2 regions of the Caulobacter sp. CCNWLW153 genome follow, and region 1 is predicted to be linked to the other one. Evidence: riboswitches for the same ligand, from Rfam matches in the RefSeq annotation. Region 1 holds a riboswitch; the other holds the start of a gene.
The links. A riboswitch is a leader RNA that binds a small molecule or an ion and turns the genes downstream of it on or off. The one in region 1 is predicted to bind glycine.
Positions count from the first base shown of each region.

Region 1 (9,109 bases):
GCACGGGATAGCCGCGCATGTCTGCATAGGCGAAGTCGGTCTCGTTGGGCGGCGGGGCCGGCGGGTGGGGCAGGTCGTCATAGCCGGTCACCAGCCTGGGGCCCTGCCGCACGGCGTAGAACACCGCATCGCGCTCGGGGCTGTCGAGCAGGCCCAGCGACCAGGGGGGCAGGGCGACCTTGGCGCGGCCGTCCTCGGCCCCGATCTGGGCGACGATCGAGGCCACCGAGCCGGCCAGCAGCCGGTCGGAGGTCTTTTCCACCACCTGGTGGGCGGCCAGGGCGCCGGCCAGGGCCAGCGCCGCGCCCAGCAGGGCCAACGGCGCCACCTGGGCGATCAGCAGGCGGGCGACGAGGCTGGGCGGACGCCGCCGCCTCACGGATCCAGCCGATAGCCGGCGCCGCGCAGGGTCTGCAACTGCGGGCCATCGGGCAGCAGCTTGCGGCGCAGCCGGCCCACATGCACCTCCAGCGCGTTGGGCGAGGCGGGCTGCTCGTCGGGAAACACCTCGGCCGCCAGCTGGCCGCGGTCGACCACCCGCCCGGGGCGCATGGCCAGGGCCTTGAGCGCGGCCCATTCGCGGGGGCGCAGGTCCAGCCGCCGCTGGCCGACCCAGGCCGCGCCGGCCTCCCAGTCGCAGGTCAGCGAACCCAGGGTGACGATGCGGGCGGCATAGCCGCTCTTGCGGCGGACCACGGCGCGCACCCGGGCCACCAGCTCGAACGGGTCGAAGGGTTTGAGCACGTAGTCGTCGGCGCCCATGTCGAGGCCGGCGATGCGGTCCTGCACGGCGTCGCGGGCGGTCAGCACGACGATCGGGGTGGAAAAGCCCTCGCGACGCAGGCGCGACAGGATCTCGAAGCCGTCGATGTCGGGCAGGCCGATGTCTAGGATCATGGCGTCGAAGTCGCCGGGCAGGGCCAGGGCGAGGGCGGCCTCGCCGGTCTCGGCGCAGACGGCCTCGTGGCCCTCGCTCTCGAGGGTGGCGGTCAGCGAGCGGCGCAGAGGCGGATCATCCTCGACAACGAGTATCTTCATCGGGGATGTAGCGGGTCACGACGCGAAACGAGGGGAGCGCCGACCATCCGACGCCGATTGACAGTCGAGGTCAAGAGACGCCGGGCGCTGGGCCTGATCGGCGCGGCAGGGCTGGCCGCGCTGGCGACCGGGTGCGCGCCGCGCGTCGAAGGCCAGGCGACCAGCGGCTGGGACGTCATGGGCGCGCAGCGCGAGGGCGAGGTCGTCGTCTATGTAAACACCGGCGTCTACGGTCCGGTGGCGGAGGGGTTCCGCAAGCGTTTTCCCAAGATCAAGCTGACCATGGTCGAGGTCGCCGCCCGCCCGCTGCAGGCGCGGGTGATGGCCGAGACCGACAGCGGCGCACCGGTCGCCGACGTGGCCTGGAGCTCGTCGATGGACATCCAGGTCAAGCTGATCAACGACGGCTACGCCCAGACCTACCGCAGCCCCGAGGCCCGTCACCTGCCGGCCTGGGCGGTATGGCGCGACCAGGGTTTCGGGGTCACCGCCGAGCCGATCGTCTTCGCCTACAACAAGCGCCTGCTGAAGGAAGAGGACGTGCCGCGCAGCCACGCGGCGCTGCTGGCGGCCCTGCGCGACGACCCGGCCCGCTGGCGCGGGAAGGTGGCGATGTACGATCCCGAAAAGAGCGGGGTCGGCTTTCTCTACCTGTCCAGCGACACCCTGGTCTATCCGGACGCCTGGGCGCTTTACGACGCCCTGGCGGCTTCCGATCCTGGCCTCTACGTGCCGGGCGCGCCGATCCTGGCCAGCGTCACCTCGGGCAAGCACCTGCTGGCCTACGACATGAACCGCTCCTACGCCGACTGGTGGGCGCGAGGGCAGGGGCCGGACATCGGCTATGTCGTGCCCAGCGACTACTATCTGTCGATCGCGCGGGTGGCGTTCATCACCCGCGCCGCGCCGCACCCCAAGGCCGCGCGACTGTTCCTCGATTACCTGATGTCGGAGGAGGGCCAGCGGCGTCTGGCGCAGGCGCGGCTGACGCCGATCCGCGAGGGGCTGGGCGCTGCCCCGCCGCCGGGCGGGCGGCCGATCCGGGTCGGGCCGGCCCTGCTGGCCAATTTCGACCAGGGACGGCGGGCGGACATGCTGGCGCGCTGGCGTCGCGCCCGGGGTAATCGAGACTGATTGCTCTCGTTTTGGGCAATATGTGATCTTTATTTGTGCAAATCGGCCCGCTGGGCCGAGCGCCAGCCCATTTTTGCGCCGTGCGCCCGCGCCGCGAAGCTGTCACCGACCTGTCACGCGCCCCCGATCGGCTGAAACCGACGCGCGATGGCGGAACCCCCAGGGTTGATCGCCAGGAAGAACGTGCCCGCGCACCGGCCGGCACGCGAGGAAAACATGCCGTCTCCTCTGGTTTTGCCGACATCGGAACGCCCGGCCTAACTGATCCTGCTCTTGCGGAAGAGATCAGGTTCTACCCGACGCCGAAGGCGCAACCGCCCCGGAAACGCTCAGGCAAAAGGACCGCGGAGCACAAGGACGCTGGAAAGCAGGCGCGCCTCCCAGAGGAGCGTCTCGCCGAAGGAGCAAGGGCGCGGTCGCGTTCCGAATCTCTCAGGCCAACAGGACAGCGGGGGCAGAGGAACGCCTTGCGATCTGGCGGGCGGCGCATCGTGCGCCGGTGGCGGATCGCGGCTCCTGGATCGTCCAGTTCATGGGCGTTCGGGGCGGGGGCGACTGTCGACTGCATGTTTGAGAGGGGATCTCACTTGGCATTTTCACGTCACTCCCGCCGCGCCCTGCTGATCGGCGCCAGCATCCTGCCCGCGGCGCTCGCCCTGCACGGCGCCGCCCTGGCCCAGACCTCGGGCGACAAGGCCGACGACAGCGTCGGCGAGATCGTCGTCACCGCCTCGCGCATCGACCGCGCCGGCTTCCAGGCCCCGACCCCGACCGTGCGGGTCACCGACGCCGACCTCGCCGTCGGCGCGCGTCCGAACATCGCCGCGGCCCTGAACGACCTGCCGCAGTTCCGCGCCACCACCTCGGCCCAGACCACCGGCACCAACACCGGCGCCGGCAACGCGCCGCTCGACCTGCGTGGCCTGGGCATCAGCCGCACCCTGGTGCTGATCGACGGCCGCCGCTTCTCGGGCGAGAACGACCTGAACGTGGTGCCCAGCGTCCTGGTGAAAGGCGTCGACGTCGTCACCGGCGGCGCCTCGGCCGCCTGGGGCTCGGGCGCCGTGGCCGGCGTGGCCAACATCATGATCGACCGCAACTTCACCGGCGGGAAGCTGGGCGTCGAGGGCGGGATCTCGTCCTATGACGACGCCGAGCAGGTGCGCGTCGAAGGCGCCTGGGGCACCGGCTTCGCCGACGGCCGCGGCCACTTCGTCATCGGCGGCGAGTTCCTCAACAACGAAGGCGTCGTTCCCAAGAACAGCCGTCCGAACATCGGCCGCTGGGCCACCGTTCCCAACGGCGACGGCCGCTACAAGCTGGCGCCCGACGTCGGCTTCTCGAACGCGGCCTATGGCGGCCTGATCATGTCGGGCGTGCTGAAGGGCAAGGCCTTCAACCCCGACGGCAGCCTGCGCGACTTCGACTACGGCGCGGTCAGCGGCGCCAACTCGATCGGCGGGGAAGGCCCCTCGAACGACGACCTGTCGCCGCTGGTCACGCCCCAGCGCCGCTACGCCACCATGGCCAGCGTCACCTACGACCTGACCGACAGCGTCAAGCTGACCGCCGAGCTGCGCCACTCGCGGATGTGGAACGACTACGTCTGGTTCGGCGACCACAACCGCGGCAACCTGACGATCAAGGCCGACAACGCCTTCCTGCCGACCGCCGTGCGCACTGCCTTGGCCAATGCCGGCGAGACCCAGTTCACCATGGGCCGCTTCAACAGCGACCTGTCGTACTCGACCATCGACTTCGAGCGCGTGGCGACCCAAGGCACGATCGCCCTGGACGGCGCGTTCGGCGACGGCTGGCGCTGGAGCGCCTACTACAGCCACGGGGAGAACGAGAACAACATCGACACCCCCGGGTTCCTGCTGACCCAGAACTACGCCAACGCCGTGGACTCGGTGATCAGCCCGACCACCGGCCAGGCTGTCTGCCGCGTCGCCCTGACCGACCCGACCAGCAACTGCGTGCCGATCAACCTGTTCGGCGAAGGCGCGCCGTCGGCCGAAGCCATTGCCTATGTCACCGGCACGCCCAGCATGCGCGAGACCAGCAAGATCGACGTCGGCGGCTTCAGCCTGCGCGGCGAGCCCTTCGAACTGCCGGCCGGTCCCGTCTCGATCGCCGTCGGCGGCGAGGCCCGCAAGGAGTCGGTCGACCGCTCGGTCGGCGCGCTCGACACGGCCAAGGCCTTCACCTCGTTCAGCTTCTCGGCCATGTCGGGCAGCTTCACGGTCAAGGAAGCCTTCGCCGAAGTGCTGGTGCCCGTCATCCGCGACGTGCCGGTGCTCAACAAGCTGGAAGTCAACGCCGCGGCCCGCATCAGCGACTATGACACCACCGGCTCGATCTGGTCGTGGAAGCTGGGCGCGACCAACGAGTTCTTCCCGGGCTTCCGGGGCCGCATCACCCAGTCGCGCGACATCCGCTCGGCCAACCTGACCGAGCTCTTCACCACCAGCACGACGGGCTACAACACCATCGTCGACCCGGTGACCAGCTCCAGCGTCTACGTGCTGACCAACGGCGGCGGCAACCAGGCCCTGCAGCCCGAGACGGCCAAGACCTTCACCGCCGGCTTCGTCTACTCGCCGCCGCAGCTGCCGGGCTTCAACGTCTCGGTCGACTACTACAACATCGACATCGACGACGTGATCACCACGATCGGCGCCCAGGACATCGTCACCCGCTGCGCCGCCGGCAACCAGGACATGTGCTCGCGGATCACCCGCGACAGCGCCACCAACGCCATCACCCGGATCGTCTCCACCTACGTCAACCTGTCGAACTACAAGACCGACGGCGTCGACGTGGAGATGTCCTATTCGATGGACGCCTCGCGCGTGCACTCCAGCCTGGACGGCCGCCTGCGCCTGCGCACGGTCGGCACCTGGGTCAACAACCTGACCACCGACGACGGCGTCAGCGAGATCGACTACGTCCGCTCGCAGGGCTACTCGTTCGGCCTGGGCGTGCCGGAGTTCCGGGTCGTCAGCAGCCTGGACTATTCGGGTCCGGTGTTCGGGGCCAACCTGCGGGCCCGCTACATCTCGCCCGGCAACTACAACAACACCGTCGACCTCGTGAACGGCCACATCAAGGCCTACACCTATGTCGACCTGGGCGTGCGCGCCAAGCTGCCTGAGTTCAATGGCTACAACGTCGAACTCTACGCCAACGCCACGAACCTGTTCGACAAGGAGCCGCCGATCGGCTCGCTCTACTCGCCCTACTACGACGTCATCGGTCGCTACGTGACCCTGGGCGCGCGGATGCGCTTCTAGGGACGCTAAGGACCTGGCGCGCGCCGTCGCCCCCGCCGGCCGCGCCAGACCCCAGCGAGGTCCGGAGCCTTCCCCCAAGGCTTCGGACCCGGCCGATACCCGCGCCGCCGGCCGCACCCTCCGGGCCGGCGGCGCCTCACCCCCTCGATTGGTGATTTCCCCATGATCTCACGCCTTACCCTGGCGCTCGCCCTGATGGCGTCGAGCGGCGGCCTCGCCATGGCCCAAACCGCGCCCGTCGCCGCCGTTCCGGCCGCCATCGTCGCCGACGGCCTGCCGCCGGTCCCGCAGGAACTGGTCTCGGCGACCACGCCCTATCTGCAGGCTCGCCACGCCAACTTCCTGGGTTGGAACCCGGCCGACCGCTCGATGCTGATCAAGACCCGCTTCGGCGGCACCGACCAGGTGCACACGGTGGCGGGGCCGGGCGCCGACCGCCGCCAGCTGAGCTTCGAGGCCGAACCGATCCTGGCCGCCGCCCTGTCGCCGGCCGGCGACGCCCTGGTGCTGCAGAAGGACGTCGGCGGCGACGAGTTCTACCAGCTCTACCTGCTGGTCGACGGCCGTCCGCGCCTGGTCACCGACGGCAAGAGCCGCAACTGGTTCGGCGCCTGGTCGCCCGACGGCAAGCAGGTCGGCTACGCTTCCTCGCGCCGCAATGGCGCGGACATGGACCTCTATGTCGTCGACCCGCGCGATCCCAAGACCGACCGCCTGGTCGCCAAGGTCACCGGCGGCGGCTGGAACATCGCCGACTTTTCGGCCGACGGCAAAAAGGCCCTGGTGCTCAATCGCATGTCGATCAACGAGGCCATGGTCTACGAGCTGGACCTGGCCGGCGGCGCGATGACCCCGCTGACCGACCCGAAGGCCAAGGCCTCGTTCGTCGATCCGCACTACGCCCATGACGGCTCGGTGTGGCTGACCTCGGACAAGGATAGCGACTTCCTGCGCCTGGGGCGCCTGGACGCCAGGGCCAAGACCTTCGTCCCGGTCAGCAAGGAAGCGCGCTGGGACGTCTCCGACTTCGCCCTGTCGTCCGACGGCAGCTTCGCGGTCTACGCCATCAACGAGGCCGGCGTGTCGCGTGTGCGGGTGCTCGACCTGGCCAGCGGCGCGGTGCGCACCGTCGAGGGCCTGCCGGCCGGCGTCATCCCCTACAGCATCGGCCCGGCGATCGAGATCTCGCCGTGGGGCGAGATCGGCCTGTCGATGTCGTCCGCCAAGGTCGCCGGCGACGCCTTCGCGATCGACGCCAAGACGCTGAAGGTCACCCAGTGGACCCGCAGCGAGACCGGCGGCCTGGACCCCGCCAAGAACGTCGAGCCGCGCCTCGTCGAGATCAAGAGCTTCGACGGCGAGACGGTCTCGGGCTTCCTCTACCAGCCCGACCCGGCCAAGTTCCCGGGCAAGCGCCCGCTGATCGTCGACATCCACGGCGGCCCCGAAGGCCAGACCCGTCCCGACTTCCTCGGCGGCAACAACTACCTGGTCAACGAGCTGGGCGTGGCGCTGTTCTTCCCCAACGTCCGCGGCTCGTCGGGCTACGGCAAGCGCTTCGTCAATCTCGACAACGGCCCGTTCAAGCGCGAGGACTCGGTCAAGGACATCGGCGCCTTCCTCGACGCTCTCTCCACGGAGCCGGCGCTGGACGCCGACCGCTTCGCGGTCAACGGCGTCTCGTACGGCGGCTACATGTGCTACGCCTCGGCCACGCACTACAGCCCGCGCCTGAAGGGCGCCAACTGCTACGTCGCGATCTCCAACTTCGTCACGTTCCTGGAAAACACCCAGTCCTACCGGCGCGACCTGCGCCGGGTGGAATACGGCGACGAGCGCGACCCCAAGCAGCGCGCCCAGCTGATGAAGATCTCGCCGCTGACCAGCGTCGACAAGATCACCATCCCGCTGCTGGTGGCCACGGGCGGCACGGACCCGCGCGTGCCGGCCTCCGAAGCCGACCAGATGATCGCCGCCGTCCGCGCCAAGGGCGGAGCGGCCTGGCACCTGCTGGCCAAGAACGACGGCCACGTCTTCCGCAAGAAGGAAAACGCCGACTACTACTTCTGGAGCAGCATCATGTTCTGGCGAAAGACGCTGCTAGGCGAGTAGCGCCGGACGCTCAGGCCGGAGAAGAGCAGGGCGCGGGACGAGGGTTCCGCGCCTTGTTTCGTTTGGGGGGGGGCTTACAACCCACATGGCGGCCCGGGAGGGACTCGAACCCCCGACCTTCGCTTTAGGAAAGCGCTGCTCTATCCTGCTGAGCTACCGGGCCGCGTGGGCGGCGGAGAGGGTGCATAGCGCATGTTGCGCCGGGTGCGAAGCCTGAGCGTGGCGGCGGCGCGGCGGATTGTCGCAAGGGCGCGGGACGGAAACATCGCACGGCGCCGCTTCAAAGCCTTGATCTCGTTCGACTGTGGGTCGTCTGGAAGACTCTGTTAACCTTCCCGGCAACCGTGAGTAGATGTGTGCATCGTCACGCCTCTTGTTGTTGTCTCCCCGACGCGTGCTAGGCTCGCGTCCCAGTGGATCCGCGAGCGTCCTTTCGTATGTTGGATATGGCCGAGCACGACCTGTCGGACGGCGAAGACGATTCCGCCCTTCTGACCCTGGTCGAAACGATCGAGGAGCTGTCGGCGACCCGGACCATCGATGAGGTGGCCGCGGTGGTCCGCTCGTCCGCGCGCCGAATTTCGGGCGCCGACGGCGTGGCCTTCGTGCTGCGCGACAACGACTGCTGCTGGTACCTGGACGAGGACGCGATCGGCCCATTGTGGAAGGGCAAGCGCTTCCCGCTGACCGCCTGCATCTCGGGCTGGTCGATGCTGAACCGCCAGACGGTGGTGATCCCCGACATCTACCAGGACGACCGCATCCCGCACGACGCCTACCGTCCGACCTTCGTCAAAAGCCTGGTGATGACGCCGGTGCGCACCCGCGACCCGATCGCGGCGCTGGGCGCCTACTGGGCCAAGGAACACACGCCGCCGCCGGAGATCGTGGCCAAGCTGCAGGTGATGGCCCGCGCCACCGCCGCGGCCCTGGAAAGCGGCCGGCTGCACGCCTCGCTGAACAAGGAGCTGGAGCGGCGCACCTTCCTGATGCGCGAACTGGACCACCGGGTGAAGAACACCCTGGCCTCGGTGCAGTCGATCGCCAGCCAGACCCTGCGTACGGCCGCCTCGCCGCAGGCCTTCAACGAGTCGTTCGAGTCGCGCCTGCTGGCCCTGTCGCAGGCCCACGAGCTTTTGACCAAGCAGGCCTGGGGCAAGGCCCACCTGCGCGAGATCCTGGCCGCGGCCATGCGCCCGTTCGGCGGGCTGGAGGACGGCCGGTTCGTGGTCGAGGGGCCGCCGATCGAGATCACGCCCGAGGCGGCGGTGGCCGTGCACATGACGCTGCACGAACTGATCGTCAACGCCGCCAAGTACGGGGCCCTGTCGGTCCCGACCGGCTCGGTGTCGGTCGCCTGGCGCATCGAGGACGCGGGCGGTCTGCATCCCACCTTTGCTCTGGAATGGCGCGAGCGCGGCGGCCCGCCGGTGGCGCCCCCGGAACCCAAGGACGAAGGCTTCGGCTCGCGGCTGATCCGCCGCGGCCTGTCGCGCGACCTGGGCGGCGCGGCGGTGCTGGACTTCGCG
Region 1 covers NZ_JBAKFV010000008.1:32,017-41,125, forward strand. The annotation lists gene V6S85_RS13715 (sensor histidine kinase) at 1-379, opposite strand, end outside; gene V6S85_RS13720 (response regulator transcription factor) at 376-1,038, opposite strand; gene V6S85_RS13725 (ABC transporter substrate-binding protein) at 1,096-2,172, shown strand; glycine riboswitch at 2,439-2,527, shown strand; glycine riboswitch at 2,531-2,623, shown strand; gene V6S85_RS13730 (TonB-dependent receptor domain-containing protein) at 2,760-5,468, shown strand; gene V6S85_RS13735 (S9 family peptidase) at 5,631-7,580, shown strand; tRNA gene V6S85_RS13740 (tRNA-Arg) at 7,667-7,743, opposite strand; gene V6S85_RS13745 (sensor histidine kinase) at 8,027-9,109, shown strand, end outside.

Region 2 (9,109 bases), on a different contig from region 1:
CGTGCATGCACGGGCCTTCCGGGAAGGCCGGGCTCATCAGGTCCGACAGGCGGGCCTTGACGTAGTTGGCGTTCAGCACCGCGTCCTCGGCCACCTGGCGCAGGCCGTCGGCGCCGTGGCTGAGCATGTAGGCGTAGGCGCGCACGTACATGCCCATCTGGCCGTGGAAGGCGCTCATCCGGCCGAAGGCCTGGGCGGCGACGCCTTCGGCTTCCTCGATCAGCTTGTAGCCGTTTTCGTCATGCACCACCCACGGGGTGGGGGCGAACGGGGCGAGAGCCTCGCTCAGCACCACCGGACCCGCGCCCGGACCGCCGCCGCCGTGGGGCGTCGAGAAGGTCTTGTGCAGGTTGATGTGCATGGCGTCGACGCCCAGGTCGCCTGGGCGCACCCGGCCGACGATGGCGTTGAAGTTGGCGCCGTCGCAGTAGAAGTACGCGCCCGCCGCGTGGGTCAGGCGGGCGATCTCGACCACGTCGCGCTCGAACAGGCCGCAGGTGTTGGGGTTGGTGACCATGATCGCGGCCACGTGGTCGCCGAGCTTGGACTCCAGGTCGGCCAGGTCGACGCGGCCGTCGTCGGTCTGGGCGATCTCGACGACCGTGTAGCCGCAGAAGGCCGCCGTGGCCGGGTTGGTGCCGTGGGCGCTGGTCGGGGCCAGCACGGTCTTGCGGTGGCCGTTGCCGGCCGCCTCGTGGGCGGCGCGGATGGCCAGGAGGCCGCACAGCTCGCCATGGGCGCCGGCCTTGGGGCTCAGGGCCACCGCGGGCATGCCCGTCAGGGTCTTCAGCCAGTGGGCCAGGCGGTCCATCAGCTCGATCGCGCCCTGCACCGTCGACTGCGGCTGCAGCGGGTGGATGTCCGACAGGCCCGGCAGGCGCGCCATCTTCTCGTTCAGGCGCGGGTTGTGCTTCATCGTGCACGAGCCCAGCGGATAGAGCGCCAGGTCGATGGCGTGGTTCTTCTGGGACAGGCGCACGTAGTGGCGCACGGCTTCCGGCTCCGACAGGCCCGGCAGGCCGATGGCGTCGTCGCGGGTCAGGCCGGCCAGGGCGCCGTCGGCGGTGACGGCGTCCGGCAGGTCGACGCCGGTCTTGGTCCAGCCGCCCAGTTCGAAGATCAGCGGCTCGTCCTGCAGCAGGCCGCGGCCGCCCGACAGGGAGGCGAAGCCGGCGTCGTCATTGGAGGCTTCGGGACGGGTGGGACGTCCGACATTGTTCATGCTCATTGGACGGCTCCGGCCAGCAGCTTGGCGAAGAAGGTGATGTCGGTGTCGAGCGTGGTCTCGGTCGTGGCGACCAGCAGCACGTCGTCCAGGCCCGCGCCCGGCTCCAGGCGCGAATAGGGCACGCCGGCGATGACGCCGTGGGCGGCCAGGGTCTCGACGACCTCGGCGGCGTCCTTGGGCAGGCGCACGGCGAACTCGTTGAAGAAGCGCGGGGTGAGGATCTCGACGCCCGGGATGGCCGCCAGGGCCTTGGCCGTGGCCAGCGCCTTCTGGTGGTTCAGCGAGGCCAGCTGGCGCAGGCCCTGCTCGCCCAAGAGGCTCATGTGGATCGAGAAGGCCAGGGCGCACAGGCCGCTGTTGGTGCAGATGTTGCTGGTGGCCTTGTCGCGGCGGATGTGCTGCTCGCGGGTCGACAGGGTCAGCACGAAGCCGCGCTTGCCGTCGGCGTCCACCGTCTCGCCGCAGAGGCGGCCGGGGGCCTGGCGCACGAACTTTTCGCGGCAGGCGAAGAGGCCGACATACGGGCCGCCGAAGTTCAGGCCGTTGCCGATCGACTGGCCCTCGGCCACGGCGATGTCGGCGCCCATGGCGCCCGGCGACTTCAGCAGGCCGTAGGAGACGGCCTCGGTGGTGACCACGATCAGGAGGGCGCCGGCGGCGTGGGCGGCCTCGGCGATCTTGGAAACGTCGGTGGCCGTGCCGAACACGTTGGGGGTCTGCACGACGACGCAGGCGGTGTCGGCGTCGATGGCGGCGATCACCGCGTCCTCGGCGTCGATGGCGGCCGGCAGGCGCAGGGTGGTGACGCCGGCGGCGTGGGCCAGGGTCTCGACCGCGCCGACATATTGCGGGTGGACGCCGCCCGACAGCACGGCCTTGTTCTTGCGGGTGACGCGCTGGGCCATCATCACGGCCTCGGCCGTGGCGGTCGAGCCGTCATAGAGCGAGGCGTTGGCCACATCCATGCCGGTCAGGGCGGCGACCTGGCTCTGGAACTCGAACAGCACCTGCAGCGTGCCCTGGGCGATTTCCGGCTGGTAGGGCGTGTAGCTGGTCAGGAACTCCGACCGCTGGATGATGTGGTCCACCGTGGCCGGCACGTGGTGGCGATAGGCCCCGGCCCCGACGAAGAACGGCCCCTCGGCCGCCGAGCGGTTGCGGCGCGACAGGCGCAGGAGCTCGCGCTCGACCTCGATCTCGCCGGCGTGATGGGGCAGGTCCACAGGCTCGCTGCGGCGGGCGACGGCCGGCACGTCGACGAACAGCTCGTCGATCGAGCCCGCGCCGATCACGCCGAGCATGTCGGCGCGGTCTTCGGGGGTCAGGGGGAGGTAGCGCATCAATCAGGTCCTTCTCCCTTCCCCCTTGATGGGGGAAGGGGCGGGGATGGGGGTGTCTCCAGAGCGTGGCAGCCGAAAGTGTCAGCGGTTTCGGCGTCCGCCACGCTCCAAGTCTAGAGTCGGTGGGGTCACCCCCAACCCTGCCCTTCCCCCATCAAGGGGGAAGGGTTCTTCCTTAAAGCGTCGCCAGGAACGCCTCGTAGGCGTCGCGGTCCATCAGGGCGTCGACCTCGGCCGGGTTGGACAGCTTCAGCTTGGCGAACCAGCCGCCGCTTTCCGGCAGGGCGTTGACGGTCTCGGGCGCATCGCCCAGCTCGGCGTTGGCCTCGACCACTTCGCCCGACACCGGGGCGTAGACGTCCGAGGCGGCCTTGACGCTCTCGACGACGGCCAGGCCTTCGCCTTGAGCCACGGTCTTGCCGACTTCCGGAACTTCGACGAACACCACGTCGCCCAGCTGCTCGGCGGCGTAGGCGGTGATGCCGACGGTGGCGATGTCGCCTTCGACGGCGACCCATTCATGGTCCTTGGTGAAGCGCATGGTCTGGCCCTGGATCTAGAGTTTGCGGACGTAACGGGTGGGAACGAACGGGGAGGCGACGACCTCTGCGGCCGCCGGCTTGCCCCGGACGATGACTTTCAGCGTGGACCCGATCACCGCGTGGGCCGGGGGCACGAAACCGATGGCGATGGCGCCGCCGAAGCTGGGACCAAAGCCGCCGCTGGTGACCTTGCCGATGACGTTTCCGTCGGCGTCGGCGATCTCGGCGCCTTCGCGGGCCGGGGCGCCTTCCAGCACCTTCAGGTTCACGCGGACGCGGGCCAAGTCGCCGGCCAGCTCCTTGGCGATCCGTTCGGCCCCGAGGAAGTCGCCGGCCTCGCGGCGGCTCTTGCCGACGGCGAAGTTCAGGCCGGCCTCGATCGGCGAGACGGTCTCGTCCAGGTCGTGGCCGTAGAGCGGCAGGCCCGCTTCCAGGCGCAGGCTGTCGCGGGCGCCCAGGCCGATCGGCTTGACGCGCTCGTCTTCCAGCAGGGTGTTCCAGATGCGGGCGGCGGCGTCGGCGGGCACGGAAATTTCGTAGCCGTCCTCGCCGGTGTAGCCCGAGCGCGAGATGATCGCATCGACGCCGAAGGCGGTCAGGGCCTTGGCGTCCATGAACACCATCTGCGCGGCTTCCGGCACGTGGGCGGCCAGCACGGCGGCGGCTTCAGGGCCCTGCAGCGCCAGCAGCGCGCGGTCTTCCAGGCGCTCCACCGTGGCCTCGCCGGCCAGCGCCTCGGCGATGATCTTGTAGTCGTTGTCCTTGCAGGCGCCGTTGACCACGACGAACAGGCCGTCGTCGTCGGGGCGGGCGGTCATCAGGTCATCGATGACGCCGCCTTCGGCGTTCAGCAGCACGCCGTAGCGCTGCTTGCCGGCCTTCAGGCCCTGATAGTCGGCCGAGACCACCTTCTCGAAGCTCTTGGCCGGGTTCTCGCCCCGGATGCGCGCCTGGCCCATGTGCGAGACGTCGAACAGACCCGCATGCTCGCGGGTCCACAGGTGCTCCTTCAGCACGCCGTCCTTGTATTGGACGGGCATGGAATAGCCCGCGAACGGGACCATGCGGGCGCCGGCCGCCACGTGGGCGTCGAACAGCGGGGTCTTCTTGAGATCGTCGGTGGACACGCGGCGGGGCTCCGAAACGGGGTCGGCGACGGTTCCGGCTTCCGCCGGTTGGTCGCGCCCCCGCTGTCCCTTTGGCCTGAGAGATTCCGGCCTCTGCTTGAGAGTGGCCTTGCTCCTTCGGCGAGCCGCCCTTTCGAGCGGCTTCTTTCCAGCGTTCCTAAACCCGCGCGGTCCTTTTGCCTGAGCGTTTCCGGGGCGGTTGCGCCTTCGGCCTCGGGACACGAATCCCGACGTCTCCCGCGAGGGTCAGGGGCTCAATGAGCGACGGTCGGCGGCGAGTCAAGCGCGGCGGAGTCGTCCGCCGGATCCCTCTCCCCTTGTGGGAGAGGGTGGCCCGCGCGGCGGGTCGGGTGAGGGGTCTCTCAGACGTTGGCGGAGAGGGCTTTAGACCCCTCATCCGTCGGCCTTCGGCCGCCACCTTCCGCAAGGGGAGAAGGGAGCTCAGCCCTTCTTCACCGCGCCGCCCTGGCCCACGAAGCCCAGCACCAGGAACTGTAGTGTCGCGCCCATGGCCACGCCCAGCAGGGTGACGCCCAGCCAGGCGGCCGGTCCGGCCGTCGGGCCCATGCCCGAGCTCGCCGTCCACAGATAGACGCCCCAGACGATGATCGCGCCGGCCGCGGGGCCGATGAAGGCCAGGTTGGCCTTGCCGCCCAGCCGGCGGCGGCCGATGAGCACCAGGACGGCGCAGCCGACGATCTGCACCAGCGGGCCCGCCAGGTTCAGCGGAAAGCCGGCCTTGTCGGGCAGGGCCGAGGTGCACAGCATGGTCAGCACGACGGCCAGGCAGCCGATCGTCCAGTAGCGGCGAACGCCGATGGGGCCTTCTTTCACGCCTGATATCTTAGGCGTGCGGCATGGCCGCGCGCACCTGGGCGCGCAGCACGTCGATGGGGGCCAGGCCCGCGTCGGTCTTGAAGTGCCAGTAGGTCCAGCCGTTGCAGGCCGGGGCCGACTGCACCATGGCGCCGATCTTGTGGATCGAGCCGGTCAGGTCGCCGACCGCGATCGAGCCGTCGGGGCGCACCTTGGCCGCGTGGGCGCCCTTGGCGCAGTAGAGCGTGTCGCCCGGATGCAGCAGGCCGGCCTCGACGATCGTGCCGAACGGCACGCGCGGCTCGGCGCGCTTGGAGCCCATGACCTCGAGGTCCTGCGGGGCGATCGGCGTCACCTGGGCGATGCGGGTCCTGGCGTGCTCGATATATTCGGCCTCGCGCTCGATGCCGACGAACTTGCGGCCCAGGCGCTTGGCGGCGGCGCCGGTGGTGCCCACGCCGAAGAACGGATCCAGGATCACGTCGCCCGGCTTGGTGGTCGACAGGATCACCCGGTAGAGCAGGGCCTCGGGCTTCTGGGTCGGGTGGGCCTTCTGGCCGTCGGCGCCCTTGATGCGCTCCTCGCCGGTGCACAGCGGGATGGTCCAGTCCGAGCGCATCTGCACCTCGTCATTGGCCATCTTCAGGGCGTCGTAGTTGAAGGTGTAGCGCTTGGCGTTCTGGCTCTTGGAGGCCCAGATCAGGGTCTCGTGGGCGTTGGCGAAGCGGGTGCCCTTGAAGTTGGGCATCGGGTTGGTCTTGCGCCAGATGACGTCGTTGAGGATCCAGAAGCCCAGGTCCTGCACCGCCACGCCGACGCGGAAGATGTTGTGGTAGCTGCCGATCACCCAGATCGCGCCGTCGTCCTTGAGCACGCGGCGGGCGGCCTTCAGCCACTCGCGGGTGAACTTGTCGTAGGCGGCGAAGCTCTCGAACTGGTCCCAGTGGTCGTCGACCGCGTCGACCTTGGAATTGTCCGGACGCAGCAGGTCGCCGCCGAGTTGGAGGTTGTAGGGCGGATCGGCGAAGATCAGGTCGACCGACTTCTCGGGCAGGGCGTTCATCGCCTCGATGCAATCGCCCTGAATGATGGTTTCCGGCCCGAACGACATGTCCGCTTCCTTGCAAAACACCCAACGGAATCATGGAGTCCCGTGGTTACCCGGGAATGAACGGTCATGGTTAGCCACTGGTTAATCGCGATTCGAAAAGCGGTTAATGGTGGTTGATGTTCCGCAAATGTTCTCTATCGTGGACTCGACCGAGACGCGCAGGGCTCGGCCGCGCTGGGATCGTTCGAGAACCTTGGGGGACGTGAGGGGGCATGGCGCTGATCCGTGGGTTCATCGCGTCCAGCCTCGACGGCCGCGTCGCCGACGCCGGCGGCGGGGTCGAGTGGCTGGCGCCGTTCCGCAAGGTGGATCCCGGCTACGGCGCCTTCATCGACCTTGTCGGCACGGTGGTCATGGGCCGGGCGACCTATGACCAGATCCCCAGCCTGGGCATGGGCTGGCCCTATGCCGGCAAGCGCGGCTTCGTCGTCACCTCGCGGCGGGGCGACCCGGTGCAGCGCGGGGTGCGGTTCTGGCGCGAAGGCCTGCCGGCCCTGGTCGACCGCCTGCGCGATCTCGACGACGGCGACGCCTGGGTGGTCGGCGGCGCTGGCCTTCTGGCCGCCTTCGCCGAGCACGGGGCGCTGGATCGCCTGTCGCTGCTGATCGCGCCCGTGCTGCTGGGCGAGGGCGCGCCGCTGTTTCCCGAACGCACGGGGCCGCCCAGGGGTCTCGTCCTGCGCGGCGCGGCCTCGCTGGCCATGGGGGTGGTGCGGCTGGACTACGAGCTCTTGCCGGTCAAGGCGGGGCGGGGGAGGGAGCGCTCCAGGGAGGCGCGGCCTTCGGGGCCCTGAGCTGCATTCACAGCCTGAACGCTCTCCCTGCCTCTCTCGGCGCCCCGCCTTCCCCTGTGATGGCGAGGTTCTCCGCGGCCGGGCCTTGGCCTGGACGTCAGCTTGGATCGCCGCCTTCGCGGGGAAGCTCGGTGGGGAGCGGGTGAGGGCGACCGTCATCGCCCGCGCAAACAGTTGTCGTCCCGTCTTCGCGCGGCTTTGGCGGCTGATGACTGTAGATGGCGCGATCTTTGCTGTTGCAGAAAAAGTGTCATCAACCTGTGAAATAGACGCGGCGTCTGAGTAACGGCGCCGTGGGCACGAGTCCCCGCGGCGTTTTTCTTTGGGGGGACGCCGGAATGTTGCAGAGGTCCGCGAGCGCGCTCGCTATCGCCGCCTGTCTTATGCTCGCCAGCCAGGTGCACGCGGCCGAAGCGCCCGCGATCGCCACGGCCGGCACGGCCTCGGCTGCGGCGGCCGACGAACTGGACGGCGTGGTGGTGGTCGGCAGCGGCCAGACCCGCTCGGTCTCGACCCTGACGCCGGCCAGCCTGGAAGTGCTGCCCCCGGGCACGAGCGTGCAGAAGGCGCTGAACTTCCTGCCTGGCGTGATGGCCCAGTCGATTGACGCCCTGGGCGTCAACGAGCAGTCGCTGTCGCTGCAGGTGCGGGGCTTCAACACCACCCACCTCGGCTACACGCTGGACGGCATGCCGCTGGGCGACGGCGCCTACAACAACTACAATGGCCTGACGATCAGCCGGGCGCTGATCTCCGAGAACCTGGGTCGCGCCGACTTGGCGACCGGCATCGCCGGCCTGTCGATCCCGTCGACCAGCAACCTCGGCGGCGCGCTGATCTACAGCTCCAGCGATCCGAAGAAGGCCATGGGCCTGTCGATCAGCCAGAGCTTCGGCAGCGAGGACACCCTGCGCACCTTCGCCCGCTTCGACACCGGCGAGCGCAACGGCTGGTCGGCCTATCTGTCGGGCCAGTACAGCGAGCAGGACCTGTTCGTGAACCAGCCAGTCTACAACAAGTCGACCGGCAAGCAGTTCAACGGCAAGCTGACCTACAAGGGCGAGCGCGGCCAGGTCACGGCCTTCGCCGACATCTCGCGCACCAACCAGGCCGACGACGCCTATCTGTCGAAGGACATGTTGAACCGCCTGGGCTGGGACTGGGGCGGCTATGCGCCCAACTGGGACGCCTACGTCTCGCGAGCCGCCTGCTCGGTGGCCTCGCTGGCCTCCAAGTGCGTGACCTCGACGGCGCCGGAAAAGCTGTCGGACGTCACCTTCACCAACGGCCAGATCCTGCGCAACGACGACCTGTTCTACGTCGCGGCCGACTTCGACGTGACCGACAGCCTCAAGGTCCACGGCCAAGTCTACAAGCACGAGAACAAGGGCGCGGGGAACAACTTCATCACCGGCCTGTCGAACCAGGGTACGGCGTCGACGGCCGACGACCTGCCGGTGCAGATCCGTGACACCCGCTACACCATCGACCGCGACGGCGTGATCGCCAGCCTGGCCTGGACCCACGGCTTCAACCACCTGCAGGCCGGCCTGTGGCTGGAGCAGAACACCAGCAGCGCCGCCCGCTACATCTGGACCAACGTCACCGGTCCGTTCAGCCTGGCGCGGTACCTGAAGGGCCGTCCCGACACCGCCCAGTGGGTGCAGAAGACCGACTGGACCACCCAGCAGTTCTACGTGCAGGACACCATCACTCTGCTGGACGACGCGCTGAGCATCGACTTCGGCTTCAAGAGCACCAACGCCAAGTCGACCGCCACGGCCCTTCCGGGCATCGCCAAGGCCCCGGCCGCGGCCTCGACCCAGTTCGCCAGCGGTTCGCTGAAGGCGTCGGACAGCTTCCTGCCGGAAGCCGGCGCGCGCTGGCGCATCGCCCCCGGCCACGAGGTGTTCGCCAGCTACGCCGAGAACATGGCGATGTTCCAGGGCGGCTTCAAACTGGGTCCGCAATCGGTGTCGCAGGCCGTCTGGGACGCCCAGGGCAAGTATCTGCAGCCGGAAACCTCCAAGAGCTTCGACGCCGGCTATCGCTACGTGGGTGAAACCCTGCAGGTGTCGGTGTCGGCCTACGAGGTCGATTTCGACAACCGCCTGCTGCAATACAATCCCTGCCCGACCAATCAGCAGCAGA
Region 2 covers NZ_JBAKFV010000015.1:34,563-43,671, reverse strand. The annotation lists gene gcvPB (aminomethyl-transferring glycine dehydrogenase subunit GcvPB) at 1-1,228, opposite strand, end outside; gene gcvPA (aminomethyl-transferring glycine dehydrogenase subunit GcvPA) at 1,225-2,568, opposite strand; gene gcvH (glycine cleavage system protein GcvH) at 2,744-3,109, opposite strand; gene gcvT (glycine cleavage system aminomethyltransferase GcvT) at 3,125-4,237, opposite strand; glycine riboswitch at 4,396-4,487, opposite strand; gene V6S85_RS20990 (hypothetical protein) at 4,679-5,071, opposite strand; gene V6S85_RS20985 (site-specific DNA-methyltransferase) at 5,082-6,164, opposite strand; gene V6S85_RS20980 (dihydrofolate reductase family protein) at 6,377-6,958, shown strand; gene V6S85_RS20975 (TonB-dependent receptor) at 7,297-9,109, shown strand, end outside.
Region 2: linked by a shared signal. The riboswitch ahead of gcvT (glycine cleavage system aminomethyltransferase GcvT) and the one ahead of V6S85_RS13730 (TonB-dependent receptor domain-containing protein) in region 1 are both predicted to bind glycine.